Regions from separate parts of the Paenibacillus sp. DS2015 genome, predicted to be linked through region 3. Evidence: riboswitches for the same ligand, from Rfam matches in the RefSeq annotation. Region 3 holds a riboswitch; each other region holds the start of a gene.
The links. A riboswitch is a leader RNA that binds a small molecule or an ion and turns the genes downstream of it on or off. The one in region 3 is predicted to bind cyclic di-AMP.
Positions count from the first base shown of each region.

Region 1: it holds a riboswitch for cyclic di-AMP, as region 3 does, so the genes downstream of both, J2T13_RS14845 (hypothetical protein) here and J2T13_RS24680 (hypothetical protein) in region 3, are expected to answer to the same signal.
Region 2: it holds a riboswitch for cyclic di-AMP, as region 3 does, so the genes downstream of both, J2T13_RS22725 (C40 family peptidase) here and J2T13_RS24680 (hypothetical protein) in region 3, are expected to answer to the same signal.

Region 1 covers NZ_JBNPWS010000016.1:48,076-52,349, reverse strand. The annotation lists gene hmpA (NO-inducible flavohemoprotein) at 1-617, shown strand, start outside; gene J2T13_RS14855 (Crp/Fnr family transcriptional regulator) at 729-1,226, opposite strand; gene J2T13_RS14850 (hypothetical protein) at 1,411-1,806, shown strand; gene J2T13_RS14845 (hypothetical protein) at 1,803-2,258, opposite strand; cyclic di-AMP (ydaO/yuaA leader) riboswitch at 2,375-2,540, opposite strand; gene J2T13_RS14840 (hypothetical protein) at 2,902-3,267, opposite strand; gene J2T13_RS14835 (YolD-like family protein) at 3,284-3,619, opposite strand; gene J2T13_RS14830 (DNA polymerase IV) at 3,616-4,274, opposite strand, start outside.
Region 2 covers NZ_JBNPWS010000037.1:15,915-20,188, forward strand. The annotation lists gene J2T13_RS22710 (4a-hydroxytetrahydrobiopterin dehydratase) at 1-95, shown strand, start outside; gene J2T13_RS22715 (c-type cytochrome) at 185-541, opposite strand; gene J2T13_RS22720 (GNAT family N-acetyltransferase) at 688-1,182, opposite strand; gene J2T13_RS22725 (C40 family peptidase) at 1,432-1,899, opposite strand; cyclic di-AMP (ydaO/yuaA leader) riboswitch at 1,903-2,041, opposite strand; gene J2T13_RS22730 (C40 family peptidase) at 2,306-2,773, opposite strand; cyclic di-AMP (ydaO/yuaA leader) riboswitch at 2,778-2,916, opposite strand; gene J2T13_RS22735 (hypothetical protein) at 3,171-3,992, opposite strand; gene J2T13_RS22740 (M1 family metallopeptidase) at 4,004-4,274, opposite strand, start outside.
Region 3 covers NZ_JBNPWS010000046.1:8,444-12,717, forward strand. The annotation lists gene J2T13_RS24675 (carbohydrate binding domain-containing protein) at 1-977, shown strand, start outside; cyclic di-AMP (ydaO/yuaA leader) riboswitch at 1,486-1,686, shown strand; cyclic di-AMP (ydaO/yuaA leader) riboswitch at 1,793-1,976, shown strand; gene J2T13_RS24680 (hypothetical protein) at 2,099-2,512, shown strand; gene J2T13_RS24685 (potassium-transporting ATPase subunit F) at 2,645-2,722, shown strand; gene kdpA (potassium-transporting ATPase subunit KdpA) at 2,752-4,274, shown strand, end outside.

The sequences.
Region 1 (4,274 bases), on a different contig from region 3:
CCGAAGGTGAACAATACACCCACATTCGCCACTATAGTCTATCAACAGCATCTGGACAGCCTTATTACCGTATCTCCGTTAAACGAGAAGACGAAGCTGTTAATAAGCCAGCAGGCATTGTATCTACTTACTTACACGAAGCCGTTGATGTGGGTAATGTATTGGAAGTCAGTACCCCAGCTGGAGTCTTCACACTGGATCAAGGTATAGATATCCCAGTAGTTCTTATCAGTGGGGGGGTTGGACTAACTCCAATGGTGAGTATGCTAGAGACATTGGCTACGGAACAGCCTGAGCGTGAAGTAACGTATATTCATGCTGCCATCAATGGAAGACTACATGCGATGAAGGGATTAATTAATGAACTGGTTCAATGCCATCATCATCTGAAATCCTATGTGTGTTATGAATCTCCAGTGGAAGGGGATGTCTATGATAAATCCGGTTACATTGATCTAGCCTGGCTTCAAGAGGTAGCAGACCCGAACGCCGACTTCTACTTCTGCGGACCTACCCCTTTTATGAGCGCCATATATAAGATACTGTTGGAATGGAACGTGCCTGAGGAAAGAATCCATTTTGAATTCTTCGGTCCAGCGGGTAGCTTGATAGAGTAACGAATAAGGAATTATAGTATTAACTTTAGAGTAACATGTAATAATAAAGGGTCTATTCCAAAAAGGTCTATCCCGACCTGAAGAATAGACCCTTATTGGTTGTTGCATTCATTACTTTAATCGCAACAAACGATTCACCGTTTCTCTACGCACACCAATCAACTGCCCAATTTCCTCTTGTGTCAGCAGTTCCGTCACATCTACCCCATGAGAGTAGTCATGTAACCATTCACTAAGTAGCTCCAGACGCTCCGCCGGAGTCCCCACGGTTAGATGATCCAAACGTTGCTGCATGAAACGTAATTTCTCCTGTAATAATAGTGCGACTTCCATTGGTTTATTGTGATCCTCCCGCAGTTGACGATACCATTCGGTAGCAGGTATGGCTTCCACTTCACTACGCATAAGTGCTATAGCGGTACCGTGGGCTTCTTTAGGTGTAATCAGGGAATGATGGGGTACCGTTTCTCCGGCGTATAGAATGTTGAACAGCACCATATTTCCATTCTCATGTAACCTTGTCACCTTAAATAATCCACTTTTGATATGGTATAGATATTCCCCACCATCACCTTGATGAAATAAAATTTCTCCCTTATGTAAAATCATTATATTATGTTCCTCCATTATTTAAACTTAACCAGATTTATTCAACCTTATCTAGTTAGTATAACAGATGGTTATCATTCTCTTGCAAAAATTGGTGCTTGCCACGGGGAATACTTCTCCCTTAGTATGAACATAATAAGAACATGTGTTCTTATTATCAAAATTCATACGAGGAAGTGCTGTCATGAAAGCTACCCCTCCCGCTCCATCAGAAGAGGATGCCCTACTAGTTAAGAATTACTTATTACACATGATTATGCTAGATGTTCTAGAGCGTGACATTCAATCTATGGTGACCCTCTCACTCAAGATGCAGCCATTATATATTCGAGGGTTGTCAGGAATTCAAAAACAAGTAATGAGTCACCTCTCCACCCTTCGTCTTCATATGGGGGCTCGAGGTATCCGTATCTACCAAGAATCACGTACGAATTCTAGCGTTGAGACCTTATATCTGTGTCGAGGATATCATCGCCGCCTCTTCATGCCCCTGTCCTATATCAAATCAGAAGTAACACTTAAATTAAACATATATTTAGGAGCAACATCCACACTTCCCAATTCGAGAATAGAGTACTAAAACGCGAAGTACGCTTGGGAACGATCAAATAACAAAGAACGCTCCCGAGAATGACTGACCCGTTCCAGTTGCTGCATAGGATTGTTTAGATTCGAAATCAGGTCAGTCAATGCGCATTCCACTAATATCTTCCTTTCAGGTCCCCATACTTCATCTTTGTCTTGCACATAGCGTATACTCTCCGCGATAGAAAGACCTTTTAAACGTATAAATACAGAGGCCCATTGAACGAGGTCTATATTCGTTCTCGTGTCTGGTATGGTGTACTCTGCATACCCAGCCACGCCGCAACTGAATACCTTTAACAATCCACATATGCAAAGTGCGCTGCCCAAAGGATTACAATTCTCTATTGGTTCGGAATCAAATCGAAATATTTCCATATGACTTACTTTTAATTCAGACCGTTCCTTCTCTTCTAACCAAGGGAAATACCCGGTTAATTGCAACATGACAGGATTCTCCTCATCTACAAAAAATAAAATACAAAGAAGCCCTAAGAGCAGAGAAACTCGGCTCATGGGCTTCTTCCACAGTAAATAGACGCACTGTAGAGGCTACGGTCGCAGTTCTCTCTCAACTACGCTTACGAGGTTAGCTGTCGGATTCGGGCTTGAGAGTGCCCTACCTAAGTGCTTGTGTGGCAAGCATAAGGATTCACCCCATGAGGCCGTATTCGCGGCTCTCGGTTGGTTCCCCCATTTCCCTATTCGGGAATTCAGCGTTGGAATGAAAATGTTAAGTTATTGAAATGAATCATACGCTCTATGGAATTCAAAAGTAAAACTCTAATAAGAGGGTTATTCTACGTATTTCGAATGAAAACACGAGTGAAAGCGAATACATATTGAATACACATTGATTTTGTACATAAATACTACGTTATGCTTGTGTTATCAATAAATATTAGAGAACGAGAGAAATAAGGAGTTAGATACAGTAAATTGAAGATATATATTGAATAAGTCACCCATAATGTTCTATATTCCCAGATTTGCATTCATGTCTTTTTTTACAGAAACAATCGCCAGGGGTATCATTCATCTCATTAATACAACAAGAGATTATGAACAGAATACCAGTTATGTCAATTTATTAAAGAGTAGAGGCGGTTAAGTACTCGACCAACATAACCTCCGAATCATACTTAACTTTACTCCATAACATTTCAATTTGTTGTTGGTATCCCCTACATCTATATTGAGCTATAAGCCTATCTGCAGTTCTCGATTGGGCGATTATCCTCATATCCTTACTGATCAATTCATTTTTAACGATATGCAGATCTTTACTAACTTGGTTCTGGACGCTGTCTAAATACTCACTAAACCACTTTCTTAAGCTCATACTGCTATTTATTACTCGCTGCTTGTCATACTCTAGAACATCAAGCAATATGGGTAGTTCAAGATATTTTTTGACAAGTAGCAGTTCTGGCCCTGTCTGACTCTGTCTCACCATTATGCAAGCTTCCTCTCTACATGAACTGAACACTTACAATTTCGTCAAAATCAATCCATTCCAATCCTTCTTCGATCTCCATCCTAATTTTCTTTGTGAACGGGCTTATTTCTGTTACTACCCCACAGATTACATGAGGCTCATATTCACTAAATAATCTAACTTTTATGACCTCTTTGTAATGTAGTGAATCACTTATATTTCGGGTCATGATCTCCAGTTCATCTTCGTGGATGATTGGACGACTTTGTCTGTTGTACTGTTGCTGATGTTCAATAATACGTTCTTTATGTTGAGGTAACATCATCCGACTCGATTCCCACAATCCATTCCCATGAAGTTTTTTGCTCATCTGTAATGCCCCCCAATTTTAGCAGCTCTGTCCACTGCCTGCCCTGCCGAAGTTATTGAACTTGCTCTTAGAATGGAAATATCTCCAAATCGGTCCTTTATATCATCCATAACCTTATCAATAGCCCTTTGATGCTCCTTATCGTCAAACAAGGTTAACTGATAAGAATCAGCACCGGATAGCTCGGATAACGAAATGGCTACTCTTCTAACAGGCTGCCTATCCCAATGCGTATGAAAAAGTTTCTTTGCGACTTCGTATACCTCACGGGTTATGTTTGTAGGATCTTCCAGTTTCATTTGTCTATGAAATCCTGTAGGTCGGTCAAAGTCAGCACCAGAAACACTTATGGAAACCACACTCCCCATCAATCCCTTTTTCCTTGACCTCCTGGAGACCTCTGTACAAATATCAAGAATAACCGCTTCAATTTCCCATGCTTGCGTATAATCTCTAGGAAGGGTCATCCCGTTCCCAATATCTTTTTGAACATTATGCGTTGTTACGGTTACAGGCGAGTCGTCGATCCCATTGGCAACACGCCATATCACTTCCCCATTAACTCCCCATTTCGATCTTAGTTTATCTAGAGGCGTTGTCGCTAAATCCCCTATGCTTCTAATCCCCATCTTCCAAAGGTGTTGCTGCATCTTTG
Region 2 (4,274 bases), on a different contig from region 3:
GGAGTGAAGGCGAACTAACGGCTCTCGATTTCAAAACTGCGCAACAATATAATGAATCATTTGAGAAAATGTGTGGTAATGAAAGAGTGAAATAAGAAGAACAGAGGAAAAGATAGTTATATATAGAAGAAACGGGCATCATTCCTATTGGAGTGATGCCCGTTTCTTCTATGAATGTTAGCGATTACTTCTTCTCGGATAACCAAAGAGCAACGTTAGCAATTTCTTCATCTTTTAATTGATCTTTGAAAGCCGGCATTATTCCGCTACCTTTAGAAACGATATTGTAAATCTGTTCCGCGGATAGTGTAGCTCCGATGTTCTGTAAATTCGGTCCTACCGAACCTTGCAGTTGATCGCCATGACAGCTAATACAGTTGGCTTTAACCAATGTTTCAGCTGCACCCGCATCTAATGTCACCACAGGCATGGCTGGTTTCTCTTCTTCTGCTATTTCTTCTTTACCTGGTAGTGTGAACATAAGTACCAGAGCTATAGCACACGCGGCGAAAAACAAACCGCTCATGATCCATTTTTGCATACTTATTCGTCCCTTCTTTCTATGTAAACTAATGTATTTATTATAACGGAACAAATCCTTAGAGCATAGCGTTTGTGACAAAAAAGAAACAATTATCTTCTTGATTATACCAAACAACTCACGGATTAGTGCTATTTGTCATATAATTAGTCATTATTTAGTTGATAAACCATGCAGTAAAAGTCTTTAATACCTTCAGGAGTAAGTCGTTCATAACAATCCGTAATAATAAAATTCGCTTTGATATAGGCTTGAATAGCACGTTTATTCCAAGTGAGCACCTCTAAATCAATCTCGTCGTGGGGCTCGCGTAACAATGCAGCGTGAACAATGGATAGTACAAAAGATTTACCCTTTCCCTGACCACATAAATCAGGGTGCATACAGATTCCTAATCGGGTCACTCCTTCTAGTGGAAATAACTGTGCGAATCCGCAAAGATCTCCGGATTCATTCATTACTGAGAGATATTGAGTTGCGCGTAGGAGAGGGTCTCCAAACTCAATACCAAGTAGCTCCATTTGTTCCCATGGTAACCATCCATATATATTGTAAGGAGGAGCGAACTTCCATTCGCAAATAGATTTGGCATGGCTAATTTCCATAGGAAGCACAATAAATGGGTAATCTTTATGGCTCATGAGTAGAATCTCCTTTGTTATATGGGTAGGCAGGGTTATCATCATGAAAATACTTGTGATATATACATATTTACAATTGAAGATGTGGTGGATGTTTAATTCTTAGGTAGCGGGGTAATAAAGATTAAGCTTAAATTTTATAGTATGTTTGGATCAGCACTAAATGATGCACATAAAACTAGACAGAAAAACCCGAGAATTGAGATTTAGAGAAATCTCAATTCTCGGGCGTAGGGTCAAATGAATGGTTTAATCAATGGCAACGGCATTGTATGTATCAGTACTCATAATTCTCTTAGCACCAACGTATTTAGAAACGTAGTAGCTCTCGCTAAGTGAATTAATAATTACCCCTCTAGAAGAAGAAGAGTGTGCAAATTTACCATTTCCAACATAAATTCCGACGTGTGAAACGCCTCTTCCATTCGTATTAAAGAATACTAGATCGCCTTCGCGTAAATCATCACGGGCTACAGAAGTACCCATGTTGTATTGGGAACCGGATTGATGAGGTAAGTTAATACCTAATTTATCAAAAATATACATTGTAAACCCGGAGCAATCGAAGCCGTTTGTGCTGACTCCAGCTTCTTTATAACTAGTTCCAATTGTTGGAGCAATCGCTTTATCCAATTTAGAATCTGCGAAAGCGCTTCCTGTTCCAATAGTAAATAATAATGCCAAACCCATAACTGAAGATACTAATTTCTTATTCAACAATATGACTCCTCCTGGTGCCTGCGAGGTTAGCTTAAGGATTCGGTTGAAGGTCCCCTATGATCCCTTTGATGCAAGATCAATTCACCCACTACTGGTTCCCCCGCTTCCCGAGTTTACGGGAATTCGGCTGATTTGTTAACACTATAATTGATAGAACGTATACATCAATGATAAGTTGTTACAATACTTATTACAAAGTTGTTACTAAAATCTAACTGGGACTATTGTAACAAAGGATTAGTAGTTTGGCAATTGTTTCTATGAATATTATTAAAAAAATTTATGGATTAGTTACAAAAATTGAAACCTTTTTGTAATTTATTACGTTATTGTATGTAATAAAAGAAAAAACCCACAACTGAGACTTCGGCAAAAGTCTCAGTTGTGAGCCTAATTATAAAGGTTAGTTATACGCAGTGGCTTGATACTTAGCTGTACTCATAACACGTTTGGCACCCACGTAGCGGTTGGCATAATAGCTTTGACTAAGAGGGCTAATCATGACACCACGTGATGAAGAGGCATGTGCAAATTTACCATTTCCAACAAATATCCCAACATGGGACACACCTCTTCCGGAGGTATTAAAGAAAACAAGGTCTCCAGATCTCAGCTGATTACGCGATACAGAGGTACCCATCTGATATTGCGATGCAGACTGACGAGGGAGATTTACACCTAATTTCTGAAAGACATATCTGGTAAAACCAGAGCAGTCAAATCCGTTTGTAGTGGTACCCGCGGTTTTATAACTAACTCCGATAGTGGGTTGAATGGCTGTGTTCAATTTCGAGTCTGCAAATACGCTTCCAGTTCCAATAGTTAATGCGAGTGCCACGCTCAATGCTGCAGCGGATAATTTCTTCTTCAATTACATTTTCCCCTTCCAATGCCTGCGAGGTTAGCTTAAGGATTCGGTTGAAGGTCCCCTATGATCCCTCTAATGCGAGATCAATTCACCCATTTAATGGATCCCCCGCTTCCTGGTGCCAAGGAATTTGGCCTTTATCGTGCACCTGAAAGTAATGAAATGGCGGTCGTCTACAATAATAGTGTCATAAAGATTACAAAGTTGTTACTAAAACCAACTGGGATCATTTTAACAGAGGATCTAAGGTTTAGCAAACGGTTAAAGCAAAAAAAGATAGAAAAACCCCCCCTTATTTCACGAAAAAAGGGGGGGTTTTTCCTATATCAAGGGATTGGAGTGATGACAAAAATTTAATAACTATTTTTTCATATATTCTTAAAAATAGTTTTTTGTGAAGTCATCGGAACTTCTTGTTATACCATAAATCAAATTGCGCAGTGATTCCCCATAATTTAAACAGACAGGAAATGAAATGATAGGCCTGTTGGATAATAAGACCAATTAATCCGGTCCACCAGAGGGACATACCTGTGAATAGGCTGAACAGTAATATGCAACTGAGGCCTAGAATGAGAGATATACCCATAACAGATAGCGTGTATCGAAGACAGATTCGAATGGAGGACAGGATTCCGGCGCGACCGGTTACTCCGAACTGAACATAGAGAATCAATTGATGGATAATATATCGGTATACATACCAAGCGAGCATGTAGGGCACGGCTTGAATCCATATGGATGGAGATAGAAATCCAGTAAGACCAATATCATATAATTTAGGAATGACCCAGTAAGCTGGAATCAATACAAGTCCGATCTCTATCCAATAGAGTAGCGCCATCGGCTTCCAAAGTTGTTGAATACCTTTGAAAAAGAAAAGCCCAGGCTCTCCAACTCTTTCTTTATGAAGACCGTAAAGGATTCCTGCATGAATAAGTGGTGTAAGTATCATTCGTAAGAGTAGCATACCTAATAAGATCCAAAGATAGGAATGGACAGTTTCATTGTTGGTTAGACTCAGTTGTCCTTCTACATAGAAAAGAATCTTACTCAACTCATTCGGTGGTGGGTCAGGATAGCGTAGGAATAAAGGGACTACCGCCGATTGAACCAAACGGTATAGAAAATACCCACAGATTAACTGGTATAAAAATAGAATGATTACAACGTAAAATTGGTCTTTAACACTTTTCCAGCCATTGGCGATATTGTTCCTCACCAGCTCTCACCTCACCAGGACAGACTTCCAAGCCATGTTTCCACTAGCTTGGTGATGCTTATGTTTAAGCGTGATACAATCTTGTGGTCGTCATCTACCTTCATATAGTTGTTAATATGGTTATTCTCAAGTACAAGGGTGTATTCAGGATCGATCATGGCCCATGCCAGAGGAGATTTGTATTGTAGCTTGAACTGAATATGATCTCCATTCCCTGTCCATACCTTATGGATAGAGTGACCATCGGCAAAGCGGAAGAGTATCGGTATATTAGGGTACTGA
Region 3 (4,274 bases):
TCGTAAACGATAAATGGAATCGAGGCTCGGTTAACCATTCAGCGCAGTTCTTTACCTGGAAAGAACGTAAGGAATACAGTGCTGATGATACAGCGGCGGCTCTAGAACAGTACAACTATGAGAATAACATGGGTACCGCTAATCAACCAACTTCTACGAATGCGTTCTTGCAAGGAAACAACTATCATTCACCTGATCATAGTAAGCAATCAGGCATGAACGTGATCGATATGCGAATGCATATGAATTTCGGTGATGCTAATAACGCATTCTGGAATGGTAAAGATTCGGATGACAGCTATAATGATGCGACCTACAACGTCGTTTATGTGGATGGCCATGACTTTGGTCCAAATAAATCGAGCACGGCCTATTCTGGCGGTACTGATGCATGGGCAGAAAACATGAGCTTGATGTGGACCTTCCGTGGTATCCCGACACTGTATATGGGTTCGGAGGTCGAGTTCCAAGCGGGTAAACAGATCGATTGCGGTCCAACCTGCCCGTTGAGCACGACCCGTCGAGCTTACTTCGGTGATAATATCACAGGCAGTGTGGTTGCTAGTGATTTCGGTAAGGTAACTTCCGCATCAGGTGCGGTAGCAGACACACTGAATAAACCACTCGTTAAGCATTTGCAACGTTTGAATCAGATACGTCGTCAAATTCCAGCACTACAGAAAGGACAGTACTCAACTGAGGGGATTACAGGGAACATGGCGTACAAGCGTCGTTACACAGATACAACGAAAGGCGTGGATAGTTTTGCGCTCATTACCGTCAGCGGATCGGCTACTTTTAACAGCATTCCGAACGGAACGTATAAAGATGTCATTACGGGTGACGTGAAAATCGTAAACAATGGTACCCTGACCGCAAGTATGTCAGGCAAAGGGAACTTACGTGTGTATGTCCTTGATCTTCCAGGCAATCCTGCCCCAGGAAAGATCGGTACTGATGGCCCTTACTTGAAGTAAAGATACTAGTTAAACCCGCCTGAATCATTGGCGGTAGGGCTGTCGAGAATCCCTCGACAGCTTTTTTTATGCTTTTGTATGTAACGACATACGCTAAGAGTTTGTTTAATTACCTAAGAAGTACTCCTTAACGTAATGATTTTTACCTTCAATCAGGTTGTTTAAATAATGGTCAATCAAAAATTTATATAAATCATACGCTGAAAGATATCCGAAGTAAACACTGACTTGGAGGGGGATTGAGCTGATTTCGACTGAAAATGAATGTGGAAGCGAATACATAGTGAATTAACATTGATTATCTACACCAATGCTACATTATGCTAGTGTTTTCAATGAATGTTTAATATCAAGAGAAATATAGAGTTGGATGTAGTATATCGAAGATAAACGATGATAAAGTTTCACATAAAGTCCTACATTGTCAAATTTGGATCTCTATCTATCTTTACAGAAATATGCGCCAAGGGTATGATTCAACTCATGAATACAAGAAAGAAAAAATTTCCATTAGTAATCGCTGAATTTCCTTGTGATGTAAGGGAAATGGGGGAACCAATATATTGATGATGCAGAGGCGGTGTGAGAGCCGTCTTATGTATCATCTGGGGTGAATCCTATTACGAATATCATGAAATTCGTAATAGGTAGGGCGACTCTCACCGCCCGAATCCGACAGCTAACCTCGTAAGCGTTGGAATGCAGCTTCTCTTCCTTTCTATACTAAGGAATGGAGCTGTTCTTTAAGAGAGAGGATGATGGAGCGTGTGATCGAATGACGACCACAGGGCCTAGACCTCTGTGGTTTTTTACTGTGTTTTTTATCGCTGAGTCCTTGAATGGAAAAGGAACGGGGGAACCAACGGAAGTGATGATCCTGTAATACTTGATCATCACTTCAAGGGGTGAATCTCGGGGCAAGCAAGCTGCTCACCGAGTAGGGCGACTCTCAAGCCCGAATCCGACAGCTAACCTCGTAAGCGTATTGAGAGAGGCAACGAATGTCGTGAACAAGATAGGGTCTATTAGACCCTGTCTTAGGAAGTCACGGGATGAGTTCTTCTCAGCCCCATGGCTTCTTTTTGTTGTCTTCTCTTTCTAATCAATAGGAGGAGAACCAGATGAAAGTACAACAAGATGTGATGATTGTATCTGCTCCAAATGTAATAGGAGAAGCTTTTATCCGTCAATTAATAAGATACAAGATCCCGTTTGCTGCGATAACGAACAATAAAATAGAACGTGAACGGTTGAAGAAAATGGGAGTAGAGAAAACCCTCATGGTGGGTACTACGGATGAACGTACTTGGGTCATACCTGCTTTCCCGGTGGGTAAAATCATTCTATTTGAAAGCAGTTTGAATCTGAGCTGCCGGTATTTACGAATATGTCGCACATGGACCTCAGAGCCCATTTATATTATTACTCATTCAAGCAATCCAAGATCGATCTACAAAGGACTCGGAGCAAGTTATGTGATTCATACGCGAAGTCAAGACGCATCGTTTCTAGTCTCTATGTTAGTAGATAAATAACAATTTGAAGTATGGAGGTAATCAGATGCTGGATCTGTACATGCTGTTGATTTTGGCAGGGGCCTATACTTTGTTTACAGGATTCTTATCTTGGTGCGGAAGAATGTTCCGAGAATCGGAGGGCGATAGAAGATGATCGTTGTTGCTGTATTTACCCTGTTTATATTTCTTTATTTGATCTATGCGTTAATAAACCCAGAAAAATTCTAAGAATCAAACGAAGGAGGAAGTAATCGAACATGGGCATTTTACAAATTTGTATCGTTATTCTGGTCTTGGTGTTACTCGTCAAGCCGTTAGGTACTTACCTTTACAATGTATTTCAGAAGGAAAACAATAAAACAGATAAATGGTTCTCTTTTGTAGAGAAACCAATATTTAGACTGATTGGTTTAAAGGAACGGAAAGGAATGACTTGGAAAAAGTATGCATTTAGCTTTGTTTTAACTAATATCGTGCTCGTTACTGTCAGTTATCTCATTCTTCGATTGCAGAAATTTCTACCGTTTAATCCGAATAATATGGACAACATGGAACCGACCTTGACCTTCAACACGGTCATCAGCTTCATGACGAATACGAACTTGCAGCATTACAGCGGAGAATCAGCTCTGTCTTATTTCTCACAGATGGCTGTAATTATGATGATGATGTTCACATCTGCAGCGACGGGATTATGCGTGGCGATTGCGTTTATACGAGCTATCACCAGCAAGGGAGAAACCATCGGTAACTTTTTTGAGGATTTCGTGAAGGCACATATCCGTGTGTTCTTGCCATTGGCTTTTGTGGTCACTTTGCTGCTTGTGGCGCTTCAGGTTCCACAAACCTTGCAACCCACATTATCCGTGTCAGGGCTTGATGGGCAAGTACAGCAAATTGCCATCGGACCCGTTGCTTCATTAGAGTCTATTAAACACTTAGGGACAAATGGTGGTGGATTCTTTGGAGTCAACTCAAGCCATCCATTTGAAAACCCTAATCCACTCACGAATGTGATTGAGATATTATCGATGTGGTCATTGGCTGCTGCCTTACCTTATACGTTCGGTTTGTTTGCCAAAAATAAAAAACAAGGTTGGGTCATTTTTTCGGCGATGATGATATTGTTTGTACTCTTCTTATCTTTGGCTTATGTGTCGGAGTCAAAAGGTAACCCAGTATTAAACCAATTGGGAATTGATTCTTCACAAGGGAGTATGGAAGGCAAAGAGGTACGTTTTGGTGTTGCGCAATCTACACTCTTTACCACGGTAACTACGGCAGCTACCACAGGTTCAGTGAACAATATGCATGATACATTAACGCCGCTTGGTGGAGTCACACCGCTTGCATTAATGATGTTAAACTGCGTGTTCGGTGGAAAAGGCGTGGGTGTTATGAACATGCTGATGTATGCCATCTTGGCTGTTTTCCTTGCCGGACTGATGGTCGGACGTACTCCTGAGTTCCTAGGACGTAAAATTGAGGCTAGAGAGATGAAGTTTATAGCTATTGCCATTTTGGCTCATCCGTTGATTATCTTGGCTCCAACAGCTATTGCGCTGATGACGGAGGTAGGTAAAGTAGCGATAAGCAACCCATCGTTCCACGGTATTTCGCAGGTGTTGTATGAATTCACATCTTCTGCGGCGAACAATGGTTCTGGCTTTGAGGGGCTCGGAGATAACACGCCATTCTGGAATATTTCTACGGGTATAGTCATGTTATTCGGTCGATATATTTCGATGATCGCACTCCTTGCTGTTGCAGGTTCTATGCT